Regions from separate parts of the Streptomyces sp. NPDC051976 genome, predicted to be linked through region 1. Evidence: riboswitches for the same ligand, from Rfam matches in the RefSeq annotation. Region 1 holds a riboswitch; each other region holds the start of a gene.

What was found. Region 1 has a riboswitch for cyclic di-AMP ahead of AB0M29_RS22285 (M23 family metallopeptidase). Riboswitches for the same ligand answer to the same signal wherever they lie in the genome.
Positions count from the first base shown of each region.
Region 2: it holds a riboswitch for cyclic di-AMP, as region 1 does, so the genes downstream of both, AB0M29_RS30325 (C40 family peptidase) here and AB0M29_RS22285 (M23 family metallopeptidase) in region 1, are expected to answer to the same signal.
Region 3: it holds a riboswitch for cyclic di-AMP, as region 1 does, so the genes downstream of both, AB0M29_RS31750 (peptidoglycan DD-metalloendopeptidase family protein) here and AB0M29_RS22285 (M23 family metallopeptidase) in region 1, are expected to answer to the same signal.
Region 4: it holds a riboswitch for cyclic di-AMP, as region 1 does, so the genes downstream of both, AB0M29_RS01330 (NlpC/P60 family protein) here and AB0M29_RS22285 (M23 family metallopeptidase) in region 1, are expected to answer to the same signal.

Region 1 is NZ_JBFAXL010000022.1:110,837-115,234, forward strand. It holds gene AB0M29_RS22275 (pitrilysin family protein) at 1-297, shown strand, start outside; gene AB0M29_RS22280 (pitrilysin family protein) at 318-1,703, shown strand; cyclic di-AMP (ydaO/yuaA leader) riboswitch at 1,908-2,056, shown strand; gene AB0M29_RS22285 (M23 family metallopeptidase) at 2,071-2,892, shown strand; gene AB0M29_RS22290 (GntR family transcriptional regulator) at 3,053-3,754, shown strand; gene AB0M29_RS22295 (HPr family phosphocarrier protein) at 3,880-4,161, opposite strand; gene AB0M29_RS22300 (GNAT family N-acetyltransferase) at 4,322-4,398, shown strand, end outside.
Region 2 is NZ_JBFAXL010000038.1:42,384-46,781, reverse strand. It holds gene AB0M29_RS30340 (LysR family transcriptional regulator) at 1-572, opposite strand, end outside; gene AB0M29_RS30335 (LysE family translocator) at 701-1,348, shown strand; gene AB0M29_RS30330 (NAD(P)-dependent oxidoreductase) at 1,418-2,215, opposite strand; gene AB0M29_RS30325 (C40 family peptidase) at 2,433-2,906, opposite strand; cyclic di-AMP (ydaO/yuaA leader) riboswitch at 2,910-3,072, opposite strand; partial or broken gene AB0M29_RS30320 (hypothetical protein) at 3,491-3,806, opposite strand; gene AB0M29_RS30315 (ATP-dependent Clp protease proteolytic subunit) at 3,813-4,398, opposite strand, start outside.
Region 3 is NZ_JBFAXL010000041.1:67,465-71,862, forward strand. It holds gene AB0M29_RS31740 (uridine kinase) at 1-443, shown strand, start outside; gene AB0M29_RS31745 (GNAT family N-acetyltransferase) at 488-1,504, shown strand; cyclic di-AMP (ydaO/yuaA leader) riboswitch at 1,907-2,080, shown strand; gene AB0M29_RS31750 (peptidoglycan DD-metalloendopeptidase family protein) at 2,085-2,951, shown strand; gene AB0M29_RS31755 (AAA family ATPase) at 3,056-4,398, opposite strand, start outside.
Region 4 is NZ_JBFAXL010000001.1:285,541-289,938, reverse strand. It holds gene AB0M29_RS01335 (C40 family peptidase) at 1-365, opposite strand, end outside; gene AB0M29_RS01330 (NlpC/P60 family protein) at 708-1,748, opposite strand; cyclic di-AMP (ydaO/yuaA leader) riboswitch at 1,756-1,910, opposite strand; gene AB0M29_RS01325 (NlpC/P60 family protein) at 2,085-3,215, opposite strand; gene pcrA (DNA helicase PcrA) at 3,461-4,398, shown strand, end outside.

The DNA of each region.
Region 1 (4,398 bases):
CGGCTGGCCACGGTGGGCGGCCGGGCCGACGAGCTGTGCCGCTTCGCGGTGCTGCACGGCGACCCCCAACTGGCGCTGACCGCCGTGGACCGGGTGCTGACCGTCACCGCGGCGGAGGTCCAGGCCGTGGCCGCCGCGCGGCTGCGCCCCGACAACCGCGCCGTGCTCGTCTACGAGCCCACGGGCGGCGATCAGGCGGAGGAAGAAGAACCGGAGGCGGGAGCCGCCGCCGAAGGACCAGAACAGTCAGCGGAGATCGCCCAGGCCGTACAGACCGGGCAGGAGGGCGAGCTGTGAGCGACGACACCGCGGCCGTCATGACGTTCCACCCCCAGCCGCAGGCCGGTGAGCCCAAGCCGTGGGCCTTCCCGGCGCCGGAGCGCTCGACGCTCGGCAACGGGCTGACCCTGCTCACCAGCCACCGGCCGGGACAGCAGGTCGTCGCCGTCGAGGTGCTGCTCGACGCGCCGCTGGACGCCGAGCCCAAGGGCCTGGACGGCGTCGGCACCATCATGGCCAGGGCGCTGTCGGAGGGCACCGACAAGCACACCGCCGAGGAGTTCGCCGCCGAACTCGAGCGCTGCGGCGCCACCCTGGACGCGCACGCCGACCACCCGGGGGTGCGGGTCTCCCTCGAAGTGCCCGCCTCCCGGCTGGACAAGGCGCTCGGCCTGCTCGCCGACGCGCTGCGCGCACCGGCCTTCCCGGAGGACGAGGTCAAGCGGCTGGTGGCCAACCGGCTCGACGAGATCCCGCACGAGCTGGCCAACCCCGGCCGCCGGGCCGCCATGGCGCTGTCCAAGGAGCTGTTCGCGCCCGAACTGCGCTGCTCCCGCCCGCGCCAGGGCACCGAGGACACCGTCCGGATGATCGACGCGGCGGCCGTACGCGCCTTCTACGCCGCCCATGTGCGGCCGTCGACGGCGACCGCCGTGGTGGTCGGCGACCTCACCGGTATCGAGCTGCCCGCACTGCTCCAGGACACCCTGGGCGCGTGGACCGGCTCCACGGCGCAGCCGCGCCCCCGTCCTGCCATCACCGCCGACGACACCGCGCGGGTGGTGATCGTGGACCGGCCGGGCGCGGTGCAGACGCAGGTCCTCATCGGACGGGCCGGCGCCGACCGGCACGACCCGGTGTGGGCGGCCCAGGTACTCGGCACCTACTGCCTCGGCGGCACCCTGACATCCCGTCTGGACCGGGTGCTGCGCGAGGAGAAGGGCTACACCTACGGCGTACGGGCCTTCGGGCAGGTGCTGCTCAGCTCCGCCCCCAGCTCGCCGCAGGGCGCCACAGGGGCCGCGCTGATGGGCATCAGCGGCTCGGTCGCCACCGAGGTGACGGGACCGGCGCTGGCCGACGCCTGGCAGGTCATCCGCACCCTGGCCGACGGCGGGTTGACCGACGAGGAGCGGGACGTCGCCGTGCAGAACCTGGTGGGCGTGGCACCGCTGCGCTACGAGACCGCGGCGGCCGTCGCCGACACCTTCGCCGACCAGGTCGAGCAGCAACTCGCCGACGACTTCCAGGCGAAGCTGTACGCGCGGCTGGTGGAGACCGGCACCGTCGAGGCGACCGCCGCGGTGGTCAACGCCTTCCCGCTCGACCGGCTCGTGGTGGTCCTGGTCGGGGACGCGGCCGCCATCGAGGGACCGGTGCGCGAGGTCGGCATCGGCCCGGTGAAGGTGGTCACCAGCGGCTGATCGCGCACCTGTTGTGACGGAACCCCGGTCGCCGCTGGTGGCACCGGGGTTCCGCCCGTTTTCCGGCACTATGGGCGGGTGTTCGGGGAGTCCGCGGGGGTGTGGCGAAGCCAACAAATCGGCTGATCTGTTTGGTGTATCGGCGAGTACGCGGCTAGCGTCTTCGCTCGTTGCCCGCCAGCAGCGGTCGCCACCAGCGGCCCCGGGCACACATCGCCGAGTCCCCGTCAGGGGAGCCGGGGACCCACGTCCCTGGGGTGAATCGGGATCTTCCGCCCTGTGCGGCGGTCCCGTAGGAGACCTTCCTGCTCCGAACCCGTCAGCTAACCCGGTAGGCGAGAAGGAAGGAAAGGAGCGACGCCTCTCCATGGCGTTCACCGTTCTGCCCGCCTCCCGCGGGAAGCACCGCCGTGCCCACCGCGCCCCGGGCTCCGGCCGCACCCGCGCCACCATGGCCGGCGTCGTCGTCCTCACCGCCACCGGCGCCTTCGGCTCCAGCGCGATGGCCGCCCCCGGGCAGGCCGAGCCCGAGGCAGCCCAGAGCACCTCGCTGGCCCAGGCGCTCGACGTGACCGACTCCCTGGTCCACTCGCTCGCCGTCCAGGCCGACGCGCAGCACAAGGCGGCCGACACCGCGAAGGCCGAGGCCGAGCAGGTCCGGCAGCAGGCCGCCGCCAGGGCCAAGGCCGCGGCGGAGGCGAAGGCAAAGGCCGAAGCCCGCGCCAGGACGCTGCGCGAGCTGCAGAAGCAGCGCGCCGCCCGGGCCGCCGCCCGTGCCGCGCTCGCCTACACCAGGCCGGTCGGCTCGGCGCCGATCGGCACCGAGTACAAGGCGGCCGGGTCCAACTGGGCCAGCGGCTACCACACCGGTGTGGACTTCCTGGTCGACTCCGGCACCTCGGTGCACGCCGTCGCCGCGGGCACCGTGGTCTCCTCGGGCTGGGACGGCAGCTACGGCAACGACGTGATCATCCGGCACGCCGACGGCAAGTACACCGTCTACGGCCACCTCACCGAGGCCCTGGTCTCGGCCGGGCAGACGGTCACCGCCGGCCAGCGGATCGGCATCTCCGGTGCCACCGGCAACGTGACGGGGCCGCACCTGCACTTCGAGGTGCGCACCACCCCTGACTACGGCTCGGACATCGACCCCGTCGCGTACCTGCGCGCACACGGCGTCAACGTCTGACCCCCTCGCGCCACCACGGCGCCCCCTGACCGAAGGCCCCGGCTTCCCCCCAGCCGGGGCCTTCGTGCGTCCGTTTCTCCCCGGACAATCCTGAATTCTGGTGGCTGCTTTCCCATTCTCCGGTGTGCTGGAATGGAGTCGCGCACAATAGGGGAAAAGAATGGGGTCCTGCGATGCGGAATCGGCTGTGAACGGCACGGACGGCTCGGGCCGGCGTATCTCCGCCCAGGTGGTGTGTACGGCCATCAGGGACGACATCGTCGGCGGTTACTTCCCGCCCGGCGGCCGCCTCACCGAGGAACTGCTCGCCCAGCGGTACGGCGTCTCGCGGGTGCCGGTGCGCGAGGCGCTGCGCACACTGGAGTCCGAGGGGTTCGTCCGCACCCGCAGACACGCCGGGGCCTCGGTCGCCGAGCCGACCGAGCAGGAGGCCGCCGATCTGCTGGAACTGCGGGGCCTGCTGGAGCCGCTGGGTGCCGCGCGTGCGGCTCAGCGTCGCAGCGACGCGCATCTGAAGGTGCTGCGCGGGCTCGTACGCCTTGGTCAGGAGCGGGCGGTGCAGGGGCAGTTGTCGGACCTGCCGTCGCTGAGCGGCTGGTTCCACGAGACGCTCGCGCAGGCGTCCGGCAGCCCGACCCTGGCCGCGCTGCTCACCCAGCTCCGCCACAAGATCGCCTGGGTGTACGGGAACGGCGCCGCGGTCCGTGCGGCGGAGTCCTGGGAGGAGCACGCCGCGATCGTGGACGCGGTGGCCCGGGGCGACGCCGAGCGGGCCAGGCGGCTGGCCGCCGTCCATGTGGAGCGGGGGTCCGCGGTGAGGATCCTGAAACACCCCGTCAACGCGGGGCGCCGCCGCAATTAACAAACACACCGTATACAAGGTCGTAGAATTGCGGCGCCCGTAAATGCGATAAAGCGGGACCGGAGCAATCCTGTGGGATTGTCCGGCCCCGCTGAATTCCCGTGCCCGGTGGCGGAGTGAATCCGTCAGACGGTCTCGGGCAGCTCCTCCAGGCCCTCGGCGACGAGCTTCGCCAGCCGGTCGAGCGCGGCGTCGGCGCCGTCGGCGTCGGAGGCGAGCACGATCTCCTCGCCGCCGGTCGCGCCGAGGCTGAGCACGGCCAGCATGGACGCGGCGTTGACGGCGTTGCCGTCGGCCTTGGCGATCGTCACGGGGACGCCGGCGGCGGTCGCCGCGCGGACGAAGATGGACGCGGGGCGGGCGTGCAGGCCCTCAGCCCAGCCGACGTTGACACGGCGCTCAACCATGGTGCTGCCCTTCGGGTCGTTCCAGTTGTCTAGACCAGTTTCGCACGGCCGGAGGGCTGCTCCGGCACACGGACCGGCACCGGCGGATCCGCCGCCACCTCAGCCTGCCCGCTGTGCGTCGCCCCCGCGAGCGGGGCGGGCCCGCGCTTACCCTGGGCCCATGACGGCGCAGCCAGCTCATTCGTACCCGGTGCACTGGGAGGCGGACGTCGTCCTGCGCGACGGCGGCATCGCCCA
Region 2 (4,398 bases), on a different contig from region 1:
AGCGACAGCGGCGCGGGGGAGTCCGCGAGGAGATGGCCGGGCGCGGTGATCAGCAGCAGCTCCTCGACCAGCAGCGGCTCCACGGTCAGCCCGCCGGGCACCGCGGCGTCCGGCGCGCCCTCGTAGGTGTGGGTGATCGCCAGATCGGCCGCGCCCTCGGCGACCGCCTCCAGACCGGCGGGCGGTTCGTACTCCGCCACGCTCAGCGCCACCGCCGGGTGCGAGCGGCGGAAGGCGGTCAGCACCGGCGGCAGCAGATGCATCCCGGCCGTCGAGAAGGTGCCGACCCTGACCCGGCCACCGGACACCCCGGCCAGCTCCGCCAGCTCCAGCCGGGCCCGCTCCATCTGGCCGAGCACCAGCCGGGCGTGCCGCACCAGCACCTCGCCCGCCGTGCTCAGCACCGTCCCGCGGTACGTGCGCACCAGCAGCTCCGCGCCCGTCTCCCGCTCCAGCTTGGCCAGTTGCTGGGACAGCGCGGGCACCGTGTAGCCGAGCCGGGCGGCCGCGCGGGTGATGGAACCCGCCTCGGCGACCGCCACCAGCGCGGCCAGCCTTGTCGGATCGTACATAAAGCACTCCTTGATACTGCCCCCGGAAATCACACATACCTGATGAAGGCCCAGCTGCGCCAGGGTGGACGGGGAGCCGGTCCGCCGCGCGGTGCGGGGGCGGCGGGGCCGAGGTGAGGAGCGCGGGGATGGACAGCGGGCTGATGGCGTTCTCGGTGGTGGCGGCCGGGATGATCGTGATGCCGGGCGCGGACTTCGCCGTCGTGGTGCGCGGCGCGCTGCGGTCGCGCACCGACGGGGTCGCCACCGGTCTCGGCATCGCCGCCGGGCTACTGGTCCACACCACGCTCGCGGTCGCGGGCCTGGCCGCCGTCCTGGTCGCGCAGCCGTGGCTGTTCCGCGCGCTCCAGGTGTGCGGCGGCTGCTACCTGGTGCTGCTCGGGGCCCGGTCGCTGCGGGCCGCCGCCGGTCCGGCCGCGCTCCCGGCCCCGGCCGCCCCCGGCGCGGCGGAGGACGCCACGGGCGGGCGGCCGGGCCTGCGCGCCCTGCGGCAGGGCTTCCTCACCAACGCCCTCAACCCCAAGGCGCCGGTCCTCTTCCTGAGCCTGCTGCCGCAGTTCGTCCCGCCCGGCCACGCCGCCCTGCCCCGCACGCTGCTGCTCGGCGCGATCGTGGTCGGCATGGGCCTGTTCTGGTTCCCCGCCGTCGCCGTCGGCGCCGACCTCCTCGGGCCCCTGCTGCGCCGCCCCGCCGCCCTGCGGGGGATCGAGGGCGTCTGCGGCGCGATGCTGCTCTGCCTCGGCGGCGTGCTGCTCGCCGAACCGCTGCTGCGCTGACGCCGCCGGTCCCTCACTCGCGCCGACGGGGCCGTCGGAGTGAACCGGGCCGCCCGCGTCCGGGTGAGGTCAGGGCCACAGGTGCGGAAGGGTGAATTCCGGCAGGGCGTAGAGCCCGGCCTGGGGCGCCGACGGGTCGCCCGGGAGCTCGGCACCGGGGATGTCGGCGGCGTGCGCCTCGGCGTTGTCGGCCGGTGCGTAGTCCAGCACGGCCGGATCCGGTGTCTCCCAGAAGCGGCGGGCGTTGGCGGAGGCCGCGTAGACGGCGGCGAAGCGGACCGAGGGCGGGGCGGTGAGCGCGGCCCGTATGTAGCCCACCGCGTCGCGCGGGCTCAGCCAGGTCGCCAGATGGCGGGGCTCGGTGGGCACCGGCTCGAAGCTGCCGATGCGCAGGCAGATGACGGACAGGCCGAACTTGTCGGCGTAGAGCCGGCCCAGTGCCTCCACGGCCGCCTTGCTCACCCCGTACAGCCCGTCGGGCCGTACCGGCTCGCGCGGGCTGGTGACGTGCTCCACGGGGTAGAAGCCGGTCACGCGGTTGCTGCTGGCCAGCACCACCCGCTCGATGCCCGCCCGGCGCGCCGCCTCCAGGACGTGGTGGGTGCCCTGGACGTTGACCTCCAGCAGGTCGGCCAGCGGCGCCTCGTCGGGTACACCGCCCAGGTGCAGCACCCGGTCGGCGCCTTCGAGCGCCGAGGCGACGGCGGCCGCGTCGCGCAGGTCGGCGGTGCGCACGTCCTCGTTGTCGGCCTCGGCGCGCAGCGGCGCCCGGTCGATCAGGATCAGCCGGGCCGCCTCGCCCTGCAGCGCCTCCCGCACGACCGAACCGATGTTCCCCGCCGCGCCGGTCACCGCGACCGTCCCCATGCCCACTGCGCCCTCCAGGAGATCTCGACCCAGCAATCCTTCTCGTCGAACTCCTGCCCGATCAGGCGGGGGCCGAACAAGGGCGCGGGGACGGCGTCCCGGGGCGGGGACGCGCTCGCCGCGCCCCCGCACGCTCAGGCCCGTACGCCGGCGGGCGGCGGGCCGCGTCCGGCGCGGTCGCCGGGTGAGGCGTCACCCGGCCGGTCCGGGGGCCGGGTCATGAGACCCGGCCGTACCAGACGGCGCTGGTCCAGATGCGTTCCAGGCGGACGCGGGCACCGGTCTTGGGGGCGTGCCAGATCTCGCCGCCGCCCGCGTAGATGCCGACGTGGTAGATGGAGCCTCCCGAGTGGAAGAAGACCAGGTCACCGCGGCGCCGCGTGGAGGCGGAGATGTGGCGCGTGCTGTTGTACTGCGCGGCGGCCGTGCGGGGCAGCCTCTTGCCCGCGCGCTTGAAGGAGTAGAGCGTCAGGCCGGAGCAGTCGAAGCGGTAGGGGCCCGTCGCCCCCCACTGGTAGGGGGAGCCCTGCTTGGACGCGGCCACGTTCAGCGCGTTGACGGCCAGCGTCGCCGCCTGCGCCTGCTGGGCGGCGCCCGGGAGCAGGGACGGCAGGGTGACTGCCGCGGCGGTGAGCAGTGACGCCGTCCCGAACCGGGACAGCCGGGCGGAGAAGCGGTGGAGCGCGGTCATGCGCAACCCTTCGTCATCAGCCTGCGAAGGATGACCTGTCGGGTTCGGGCAGGCGAAGATGCCCGGCCGCGTGTGCGGCTTCACCCCAAGGGGCGGCCCTGATGGTTCGGGGCCGGCCCCGCAATGCCTGGGTCCTCCGCTCCCGCCGGTGCAGTCGTGTCGACCTGGCATCCGCGCGGCGGCGGGATTGGGCATCCGCGCGGACCGCCCCGCCACGGCGGCGGGGGCTTGTCGTCACCACGGATCGTTACGCATGAACCGGGCCGCGGCCGGGTGGGAAACGCGCGGTGTGAATCTGATCACGACTCACCTATCCGGGTGGACATTCGGCCGTATGCGTCGGACCGTCAACACGGTCGCACCCTGTGACCTGCGCAAATGCCCATGCCGACCGGTGGGTTCTGGTCACTGCGCGCAATTCCTGGACGGAGCACCGCTCAACGTGTGCTACGCCGAAGGAATGAGCCCCTTTGGTGCCGCGCCGAGCGTTTGCCGGGGGATTCGGTGTCACACAGTGACCACCGGCCGGGTGTTCGCCGCCCGCGCCGCCGACTGACCGCACCCGCCCGCCCGCTGGCGGGCCGTCAGGGCGACGGCTGCTCCGGGGGCCGGATCGGGGCCAGCGCCACCAGTCCCGCCCGGCGTTCGCCGTCCAGCACGCGCAACGCTCGGCCCAGCGTGGCGTGGTGGACGTCGGTCTCGCCGCGCAGGTGCATCTGCGTCAGCGCGTCCCGCAGCGCGACCGCCCGTCCCACCAGCGCCTGGGCGCAGCGCCGCGTAGGTGTCCGTCGTACGGGACGGGTTGATCCGGCCGAGCAGGTCGACGACCTCCAGATAGCAGTCGACCAGCTCACCCTCGGACCGCGTCAGCGCCGGGAGCGGCGGCAGTTCCGGTACCACCGCCGGTCACCGCAGGCCGTACGCGGGGCCGTTGGTCTTGCGGCTGGTGGTCAGCCGGTCCACCAGCCCGTACGCGACGGCCGACTCGGCGTCGAAGACCTTGTCCCGCTCGATGTCGGTGGCGATCCGCTCCTGGTCCTGGCCGGTGTGACGGGCCAGCAGCGTCTCCAACTGCGCCCGGACCCGCAGCAGTTCGTTGGCCTGGATCTCCAGGTCCGACACGTCGCCCTGCGCCACGTCGCCCAGCGACGGCTGGTGGATGAGGATCCGCGCGCCCGGCGTGATCATGCGCTTGCCCGCTGTGCCCGCGGCCAGCAGCACGGCGGCGGCCGACGCCGCCTGGCCGATGCAGACGGTGGCCACGTCGCAGGTGACGAACTGCATCGTGTCGTAGATCGCGGTCATCGCCGAGAAGGAGCCGCCGGGCGAGTTGACGTAGAGGTGGATGTCCTGCTCGGGCGCCGCGCTCTCCAGGTGGATGAGCTGGGCCATCACGTCGTTGGCCGAGGTGTCGTCGATCTGGGTGCCGAGGAAGACGATGCGCTCCTGGAGCAGCTTGGAGTACGGGTCCATGGTGCGGACGCCGTTGCTG
Region 3 (4,398 bases), on a different contig from region 1:
TGCGCGCCACGGACTTCCTGCGCCCGGCCTCGGTGCGACTGGAGTACGGCCACGAGGACGTCGACGCGTACTACCAACTCTGGCTGGACACCGGCGCGTTGCGCCGGGAGGTGCTCGAACCCCTGGGCCCCGGCGGCACCGGGCGCGCCCTGCCGTCGCTGCGGGACCCCGCCACCGACCGCTCCACGCGCGCCGAGTACGTCCAACTGCCGCCGGGCGGCGTGCTGGTGCTCGACGGCCCGCTGCTGCTCGGCCAGGGCCTGCCGCTCGATCTGACGGTCCATCTGCGGCTGTCGCCGTCCGCGCTGGAGCGCCGTACCGACCCCGCCGAGCGGTGGACGCTGCCCGCCTACGCGCGGTACGCGAGCGAGGTGCTGCCGGAGCGGACCGCGGACGTGGCCGTGCGCGCCGACGACCCCCGGCACCCGGCCTGGACGGGCTGAGCCTTGCCGTGGGACCGCGCGCCCCACTAGCGTCACCAACCACCATGACTGTCGCCATCGCGCCGCTGACTTCCGAGCACATACCTCTGGCCGCGCAGCGGTACGACCGCTGGTTCTCGCGGGCGAGACTGCCCCCGTCGCAGCGCTCGTGGCTGTCCGACGGGCCGGTCCGCGGCGAGGAGTTGCTCGGCAAGCTGCTGGCCACTCCGGGTCTCGAGGCGTGCCGGGCGCTGGACGGCGACGGCGGGCTCTGCGGGCATCTCGCCGCGGTCCCGGTCGACCTCGGCCCTGACGACCCGGCCGCGCTGCGCAGCCACCCGCGCTCGGCGCTGGTTCCCTACGGCGGCCACGCGCTGCCCGGCGGGCGCGAGTCGGAGGTGCTGCGCGGCCTGTACGCCAGGGTCGCCGAACGCCTCGTCGCCGACCGGCGGCTGGTCCACTACGTCGAGGTACCGGCGGGCGAGGCCGCCACCGCCCCCTGGTCCGACCTCGGCTTCGGCCGCGAACTCGTCCAGGGGCTGATGGCGGTCAAGGCCCGCGGGCGCCAGCCGCGCGGTGTCGAGGGGCTCGGCATCCGTCGCGCGGGCCCCGGCGACCTGCCGCAGATCGGCAGGATGGCCGCCGAGTCCTCGCGCCGGCAGCGCGAGTCCGCGATGTTCCTGCCGCAGCCGGAGGGCGCGCTCGCCGCGCTGCGCCTGCACTACGCCGACGCGCTCGCCGACCCGCGCTCCGCCGCCTGGATCGCCGCCCGGCGCGGCGAGGAGATCGGCATGGTGCTGGTCGTCCCCGCCACCCCCGACCCGGTGATCCCCGAGTCCTGCGTCGCCCTCGCCGAGGCCTACGTGGAGCCCTCCGCCCGCGGCGAGGGCATCAGCAGGGTGCTGCTGGCCACCGCGCTGGCCTGGGCGTACGACAACGGGCACCGCTACATGTCGGCCCGCTGGCACTCCGCCTCGCCGCTGGCCGCGGGGCACTGGCCCGCGGTCGGCTTCCGGCCGGTGGCGTACCGGCTCTGCCGCACGCTGGACGCCCGGATCGGCGGCAGGCCCGGCACCTGGTGAGCCGCGGCCGGGCGTGGTGAGGACATGGGTGGAATATCCGAAATGCCCTGCAAATAGAGGTATTTCAGCGTGATGCGGCTCACTTCATGACACCGGAGTGAGGCGCGTCACGCCAGGAACACGGTCCGATTGCCCGGGAGTACCCACGGTGTCCGATCCGGGTGCTTTATCACCCCATGTCTGACGGGCTTTCACCCAGGGTGAGTGTGATGGCCACGCTGTGGTGGCCCTCGGGCGACGGGGTGTGACGAGGCGTCCCGGTGTCCGAGCCGGGGTGATTTGCGGCGCATCGCGGTTGGTTGCCCGCAGATCGGACAGTCGTCTAGCTTCGCTCTCCGCGGGTCGGATACCCGCGATCATCCGTCGGGCGGAACGCCGAATCCTGCCGCCGCCCGGTTTCCTGGACTTTGATCACCGACGGCAGGGGCGGGGGACCCAGGTAAGCCGCCGTACCGCGGACGCGGTACGGCTCGGGGTGAAGTTCGCGGCGCCGTGCACAGCGACGGCCGGACCCACGCGACCGGGCATCTCCTGCCCGAACCCGACAGCTCACCTCGCAGGCGTAGGAGAGGAATCCCCCATGCCCGCACAGGGACAGCACCGCAAGCCCCGCAGCCTCAGCCGCCTCACCCGGATCTGCGTCATCGCCGGTACCGGTGGTGTCGCCATCGCCCTGCCGCTGGTGGGCGCCGACATCGCCTCCGCGCAGACCCCGGCCTCCGCGCCCGCCGCCGTCGCCGCCCAGGCCCCGCACGCGGCCCCCAAGGCCGCCCCGAAGGCCACGCAGTACAAGGTCGTCCGCGGCGACACCCTGTCGAAGATCGCCACCAGCCACCACGTGGCGGGCGGCTGGCACCGTGTCTACAACGACAACAAGACGGTCATCGGCTCCAACCCGAACATCATCCGCCCGGGCGAGAAGCTCACCCTCAACGGCCCGAACACCGCGCAGCACGCCGTGGTGAAGAAGGCCGTGCCCGCGCCCGCGAAGAAGGCCGTCAAGCCCGCCGCGAAGCCCGCGGCCGTGAAGACCACCGACTCCGGCTACACCAAGCCGGTCGGCAACGCGGCCATCGGCACCCCGTACCACCAGGCCGGTTCCAACTGGTCCAGCGGCTACCACACCGGCGTCGACTTCCTGGTCGGCACCGGCACCCCGATCCACGCGATCGCCGCGGGCACCGTGGTCTCCGCGGGCTGGGACGGCGCGTACGGCAACGACGTGATCATCAAGCACCCCGACGGCAAGTACACCCTGTACGCCCACCAGTCGCAGCTGCTCGTCTCGGCCGGCCAGACGGTCACCGAGGGCCAGCAGATCGGCCTGTCGGGCGCGACCGGCAACGTGACCGGGCCGCACCTGCACTTCGAGGTCCGCACCACCCCGTACTACGGCTCGGACATCGACCCCGTCGCCTACCTGGCCGCGCACGGCGTCACCGTCTGACTCCACGGCTGACCCCAGGTCCCCGTCACACCGCGAACCCCAGCGGTACGGCGGCTCCAGTGCCCGCCCGGTCCACGACCGGGCGGGCACCGCCATGTCCGGGGTCAGCCGAAGAGCGCGGCCAGTTCGCCGCGCGAGACCACGCCCAGCTTCGGATACGCCTTGTACAGGTGGTAGCCGACGGTCCGCGGGCTGAGGAAGAGCTGCGCCGCGATGTCCTTGTTGGACATGCCCTGTGCGGCCAGCCGGACGATCTGCGACTCCTGCGGGGTCAGCCCCGCCTCGTCGGCCGCCGACCTGCTCTCCTGACCCACCGTCACCGAGGCGCCGGACGCGCCCAGTTCGCTGCGGGCCCGGTCCGCCCACGGGCGCGCGCCGAGCCGTTCGAAGGTGTCGAGCGCGGTACGCAGCCGGCCGCGCGCCTCGCTCTTGCGGCGCGCCCGGCGCAGCCACTCCCCGTACAGCAGCGCGGTGCGGGCCGACTCCATCGCCCGGCGGTGCGGGTCGTGCGCGGCGAGGGCCGCGGTGAAGAGCCGCTCCGCCTCGGTGTCCGGGGCCAGCAGCGCCCGGCAGCGCAGCACCAGCGCCCGCGCCCAGTCCTGGCCCGACCGGTCCGCCCACGCCGTGAAGCGAGCGAAGGGCTCCTCCGCGCGCTCGGGCGTGCCCAGCCGGACCGCGGCCTCCAGCAGGTCGGGGACGCTGCGGGTGGCGCAGATGTGGTGCCGTACCGTCGCCTCGGTCAGCAGCGCGAGCCGGTCGAGCGCCGACTGGGGGTGGCCCAGGCCCAGTTCGTGCAGCCCCTGCGCCCAGTACGCCCACGGGGCGCCCGGGGCCATCGCCCCGCCCGTGCCGCCGGACAGCGCCTCGTCCACGTGGCGGCGGCAGCCCTCCTCGTCGCCGCGGACCGCCGCCACATGCGCCAGGACGCTGCTGAGCTGGCTGACCCATTGAGCCTGCCCGGTGTCCCGGGAAATGCGCAGCGCCTCGCTCGCGGTGGCGTGGGCGTCGTCGTAGCGGCTCTCGAAGATCTCCGCCTCGGAGTGGAAGAACATCAGCGTGGTCAGCCTGCCGACGCCGCCGCTGTCGCGGCTCTCCGCGATCAGCGCGCTGGTCAGCGCGTGCGACGCGGCGTCCTGGCCCAGCGTCAGGCCGACCCCGCAGAGCATCACCAGGTCGCGCGGGTCGAGCCGGCCGTCCCCCGCGGCGCGGGCCGCGGCCGCCGCCTCGTCCAGGGCGGGCGGTGTGCTGCTCGCCGCGCGGCCCAGGGCGCGGGTCAGGAAGTCCGCGACCGGCCGGATCGGCGCGTCCGCGGGCAGATCGAGGGCGGCCAGCCGCTCCAGGGTGTCGGCGACCACGTCACCCCCCAGATACCAGGCGGTGTGCGCGGCCTGCACCAGCATCCCGCCGGCCCGCGCCGGGTCGGACGTCGCGACCAGCCCCGCGCCCT
Region 4 (4,398 bases), on a different contig from region 1:
CCGCCCGTACGGTACTGCGCCGCCGCCAGCGAACCGATGGTGTCCCGCGTCTCGTTGAACAGCGCGGTCTTGCGGGCCAGTTCGTCCTGGAGCGCGTCGACGGCGTGCCGGGCGGTGTCCGCCTGCTCCTTCGCGCCGTCGTAGCTCTCGGTGGCCGCCTCCGCCTGCTGGTAGAGGGCGTCGACCTCCGCCTTGACCTCGCCGGGGGTGGCGGGCCGCGGCTGCGCGTTGCCGGTCTCCGCGAAGAGGGTGACCGACGCGGCGGAGGCGAGCGCGAGGGTGACGGCCGTACGGGCCGAGGTGCGGGCGGTGAAGGCACGCGCCGCCGTGGGTCTGCGGTGCGAGCGGGGACTGTGGGAGGCCATGCGGCCGTCATCCCTTCCGGGGCCAGGGGACGGTCCGGCGGCGCCCGCCACGGGGGGAGCAGGCGACCGCCGGACCTTCGGCGGGGGCGGTCGTGCCGTCCGGCTTCTGACGGCAATGGGGATCGACCACCTGGGGAGTGACGCTAAACCTGCCGGGGGGAGGGGGCGGGCAAGGAGACCGGGACTGGTCGTATTCGATCGGCCCGCGACCGTAACCGACCGGCGGGCGGGGCGGCCGCGGCGTAATGCGTCCACCACATGACCGAAGAGCCGGTCGGGGACTCCCCGACCGGCTCTCGTGTGCTACGGAATGCGGTGTTGCGGTGCTTCGGCCCTGCGGTGTCAGGCCAGGCGGACGGCGCCCGCGAACGGCATCCAGCTCAACTGCCCGATCTCCACGACCGCGCCGGTGTGCGGGGCGTGCACGATCTGGCCGTTGCCGAGGTAGATGGCCACGTGGCTGATGCCGGAGTAGAAGAAGACCAGGTCGCCGGGGCGCAGGTCCGACTCCGAGACCCGCGTGCCGTCCTTGATCTGGTCCCAGGTGGTGCGGCCGATGTCGATGCCCGCGGCGTGGTAGGCGGCCTGCGTCAGACCCGAGCAGTCGTACGAGCCCGGGCCGGTGGCGCCCCGCTCGTACGGCTTGCCGCGCTGCGCGAGGGCGAACGCGATGGCCTGGGCGGCGCGGCCGGAGGCGGGGCCGTTGTACGTGTAGTGCGTGGGCGTCGACGAGGTGCTGTGGTGGTCGAGCGCGGCGAGCTGGGTGCGCTGGTCCTTGGTGAGGCTGTTGAGCAGCTTCTGCGCGGCGGCCAGCTTGGTGTCGACGTTCTTCTTCTCGGCGGCCAGCTTGCTCTGCGCGGCGGTCAGCTCGTTGAGGCTCGAAGTGGCCTGCGCGCGCTGGATGTTGGCCTGCTCCTGCTGGACCTTGAAGGTCTCCAGCGCCTGCTCCTGCGTGGTGGAGAGCCGGTCCAGCATGTGCGTCTGGGCCAGGAAGCCCGCCGGGTCCTCGGAGAGCAGCAGCTGCGTGGTCTCGTCGATGCCGCCGTCGCGGTACTGCGCGGTGGCGAACTGGCCCAGGATGCGCCGCGTCTCGTTCATCTTCTGGGTCTTCTGCGCGACCTGCGCCAGGAGCTGGTTCGCCGTCGCGCGCTGCTTGGTCGTCTTCTCCTGCGCGGCGTCGTACTGCTGCGTGGCGACCTCGGCCTGCTGGTTCAGTTCCTCGATCTGCGCCTTCACCTCGGCGATCGAGGGCTTGGCGGGCGCCGCGTTCGCGCTCTCGCTCAGCAGGGTGACCGAGGCCAGCGCCGCGGTGGTGATACCGACGGCGGCCCGCGGGCCCGCCGTTGACAGTATTCGGGTACGCGGCTTGCGATGCGACGCCAAGAGAGGCAAATCCTTCCGTGTGCCGCCTACCGGGTTAGCTGACGGGTTCGGGCTGAAGGTCGCCCTACGGTCGGGACACCTTGCGGTGTCTCTACCGATTCACCCCACGTGCTGGGTGGGTCCCCGGCTCCGGTCCAGGACCGGATTGAGCGGAGGTGGTGCGCTGTCGACTCCGGAGCCGACGGGGGAGCACGCCACCTAGCGGGCTACCGTAGTCAACTTCTTCGAGTCTTGGGAAGTTTGGATTGCAATGTGACCGAAATCGCTTTGTGATCTTACTGTTTGTGCACGCCCCCTTATTCGGACAAGTCCGAATACAGAGGGTCAATCCCTCGGTCAAGCCGGGCGGACGGCACCGTAGATGGGCATCTCCGTGATCGGCGCGATCTTCACCACGGTGCCGGTGTGCGGCGCGTGGATCATCATGCCGTCGCCTATGTAGAGCCCGACGTGGCTGATGTCGCTGTAGAAGAAGATCAGGTCGCCCGGCTGGAGGTCGGACGTCGACACCCGGGTGCCCACCTTCACCTGGTCCCAGGTGGTCCGCGGCAGGTCGATCCCGGCCGCCCGCCACGCCGCCTGCGTCAGACCCGAGCAGTCGTACGACGACGGTCCCGTCGCGCCCCACACGTACGGCTTGCCGATCTGCTGGCGCGCGAACGCGATCGCCGTCGCGGCCTTCGACGAGGAGGACGAGCCCGGCGCGGTCGGGGTGGTGCCCCCGGCCTTCTTCGCCGCCGCCTCGCGCGCCGCCTTCTCCTTGGCCGCCAGCGCCGCCGCCCTCTTCTTGGCCTCGGCCTCCTGCTTGGCCGCCAGCGCCGCGAGCCGCGCCTTCTCCTGCGCGGTCAGGCTGTTGAGCAGCTTCTGCGCCTCGCTCAGCTTGGTCTGCACCGTCGCCTTGGCGGTCCGCAGCTGGGCCTGCTGGGTGGTGAGGGTGGCCAGGCTCTTCGCCGCCTCGATGCGCTGCTGCGTCGCCGCCGCCTGCTGCACCCGGTACGACTCGACGGCCGACTTCTGGCGCTGGCTCATCACGTCCGACAGGTGCGCCTGGTCCAGCAGCGCCTGCGCGTCGGGCGACAGCAGGTAGCGGCTGGTCGAGTCGTCGCCGCCGGAGCGGTACTGCGCGGCCGCGTACTGCCCGAGCACCCGCCGCGAGGCGTTCAACTGCTCGGTCTTCTGGGCCGCCTGCGCCAGCAGCTTGTTGACCTTGGTGTTCTGCTGGTCGGTCAGCTCCTTGGTGCCGTTGTAGTGCTCGGTGGCCACTTCGGCCTGGTGCATCAGCGCGTCGACCTTCGCCTTCACCTCGGCGATCGACGGCTGCGCGGGCTTGGCCGGCTGGGCGGGCGCCGCACTCGCGCTCTCACCCAGCAGGGTCACGGTCGCCAGAGCCGCGGTGGTGATCCCCACGGCCGCTCGCGGACCGGGGGCGCTGAGTAGCGCGGTTCTGGCCTTACGGTGTGTCGCCATGGCGGGCGGACTCCTTCCGGACGCCGGACGCTGCCTGGTTGGCGGAGACCGTAGCCAAAGCGTGGCGCCGCTGTGAAGGCCGGTGTCCGATAGGCCCGATACCTTTTCGTAATCTTTTGCGGTTCGCATGCACGGCAGCGCTTTCCGTCACACAGCGTGGCATCGGCACTACGTCGGAGGCGGATTCGGCACTACACCGGAAGCGGCGGTGGGCTGTCGGTGCCGGGCTCTAGACTCGGGAGGCGATGAGCAGCCTCTTTGACGACAACTTCCTGCGCGGTCTCACACCGTTCGACGCCTCCGCCGAAGGCTCGGTCCCGCCGCCTCCGGAGCCGGAGGACGGACCGGGCGGCGAGGACGTGCCCGACGACCTCTTCGGCGGCCGGTTCGACGGCCCGCCGCCCGAGCGGGACACGCACTACCGCGACGGCGCCCCGCGCCCCGCCACCGACCCCGCACAGCTTTTGGAGGGTCTCAACGAGCAGCAGCGCGCCGCCGTCGAGCACTCCGGCGGCCCCCTGCTCATCGTCGCGGGCGCCGGATCCGGCAAGACCCGGGTGCTCACCCACCGCATCGCGCACCTGCTCGGCGCACGTCATGTCCACCCCGGCTCGATCCTCGCGATCACCTTCACCAACAAGGCCGCGGGCGAGATGAAGGAGCGCGTCCAGGAGCTCGTCGGCCCGCGCGCCAACGTGATGTGGGTGTCCACTTTCCACAGTGCGTGCGTCCGCATCCTGCGCCGCGAGTCGAAGGTGCTCGGCTTCACGTCGTCCTTCTCGATCTACGACGCCGCCGACTCCAAGCGGCTGATGGCGCTGGTCTGCCGGGACCTCGACCTGGACCCGAAGCAGTACCCACCGAAGTCCTTCAGCGCCAAGATCTCCAACCTGAAGAACGAACTGATCGACGAGGAGACCTTCGCCGGGCAGGCGGAGAACACGTTCGAGAAGAAGCTCGCCGAGGCGTACGCGCTCTACCAGTCGCGGCTGCGCGACGCCAACGCGCTGGACTTCGACGACATCATCATGACCACGGTCAACCTGCTGCAGGCGTTCCCCGACGTCGCCGACCACTACCGGCGGCGCTTCCGGCACGTCCTCGTCGACGAGTACCAGGACACCAACCACGCCCAGTACACCCTGGTCCGCGAGCTGGTCGGGACCGGCGAGGAAACAGCGGA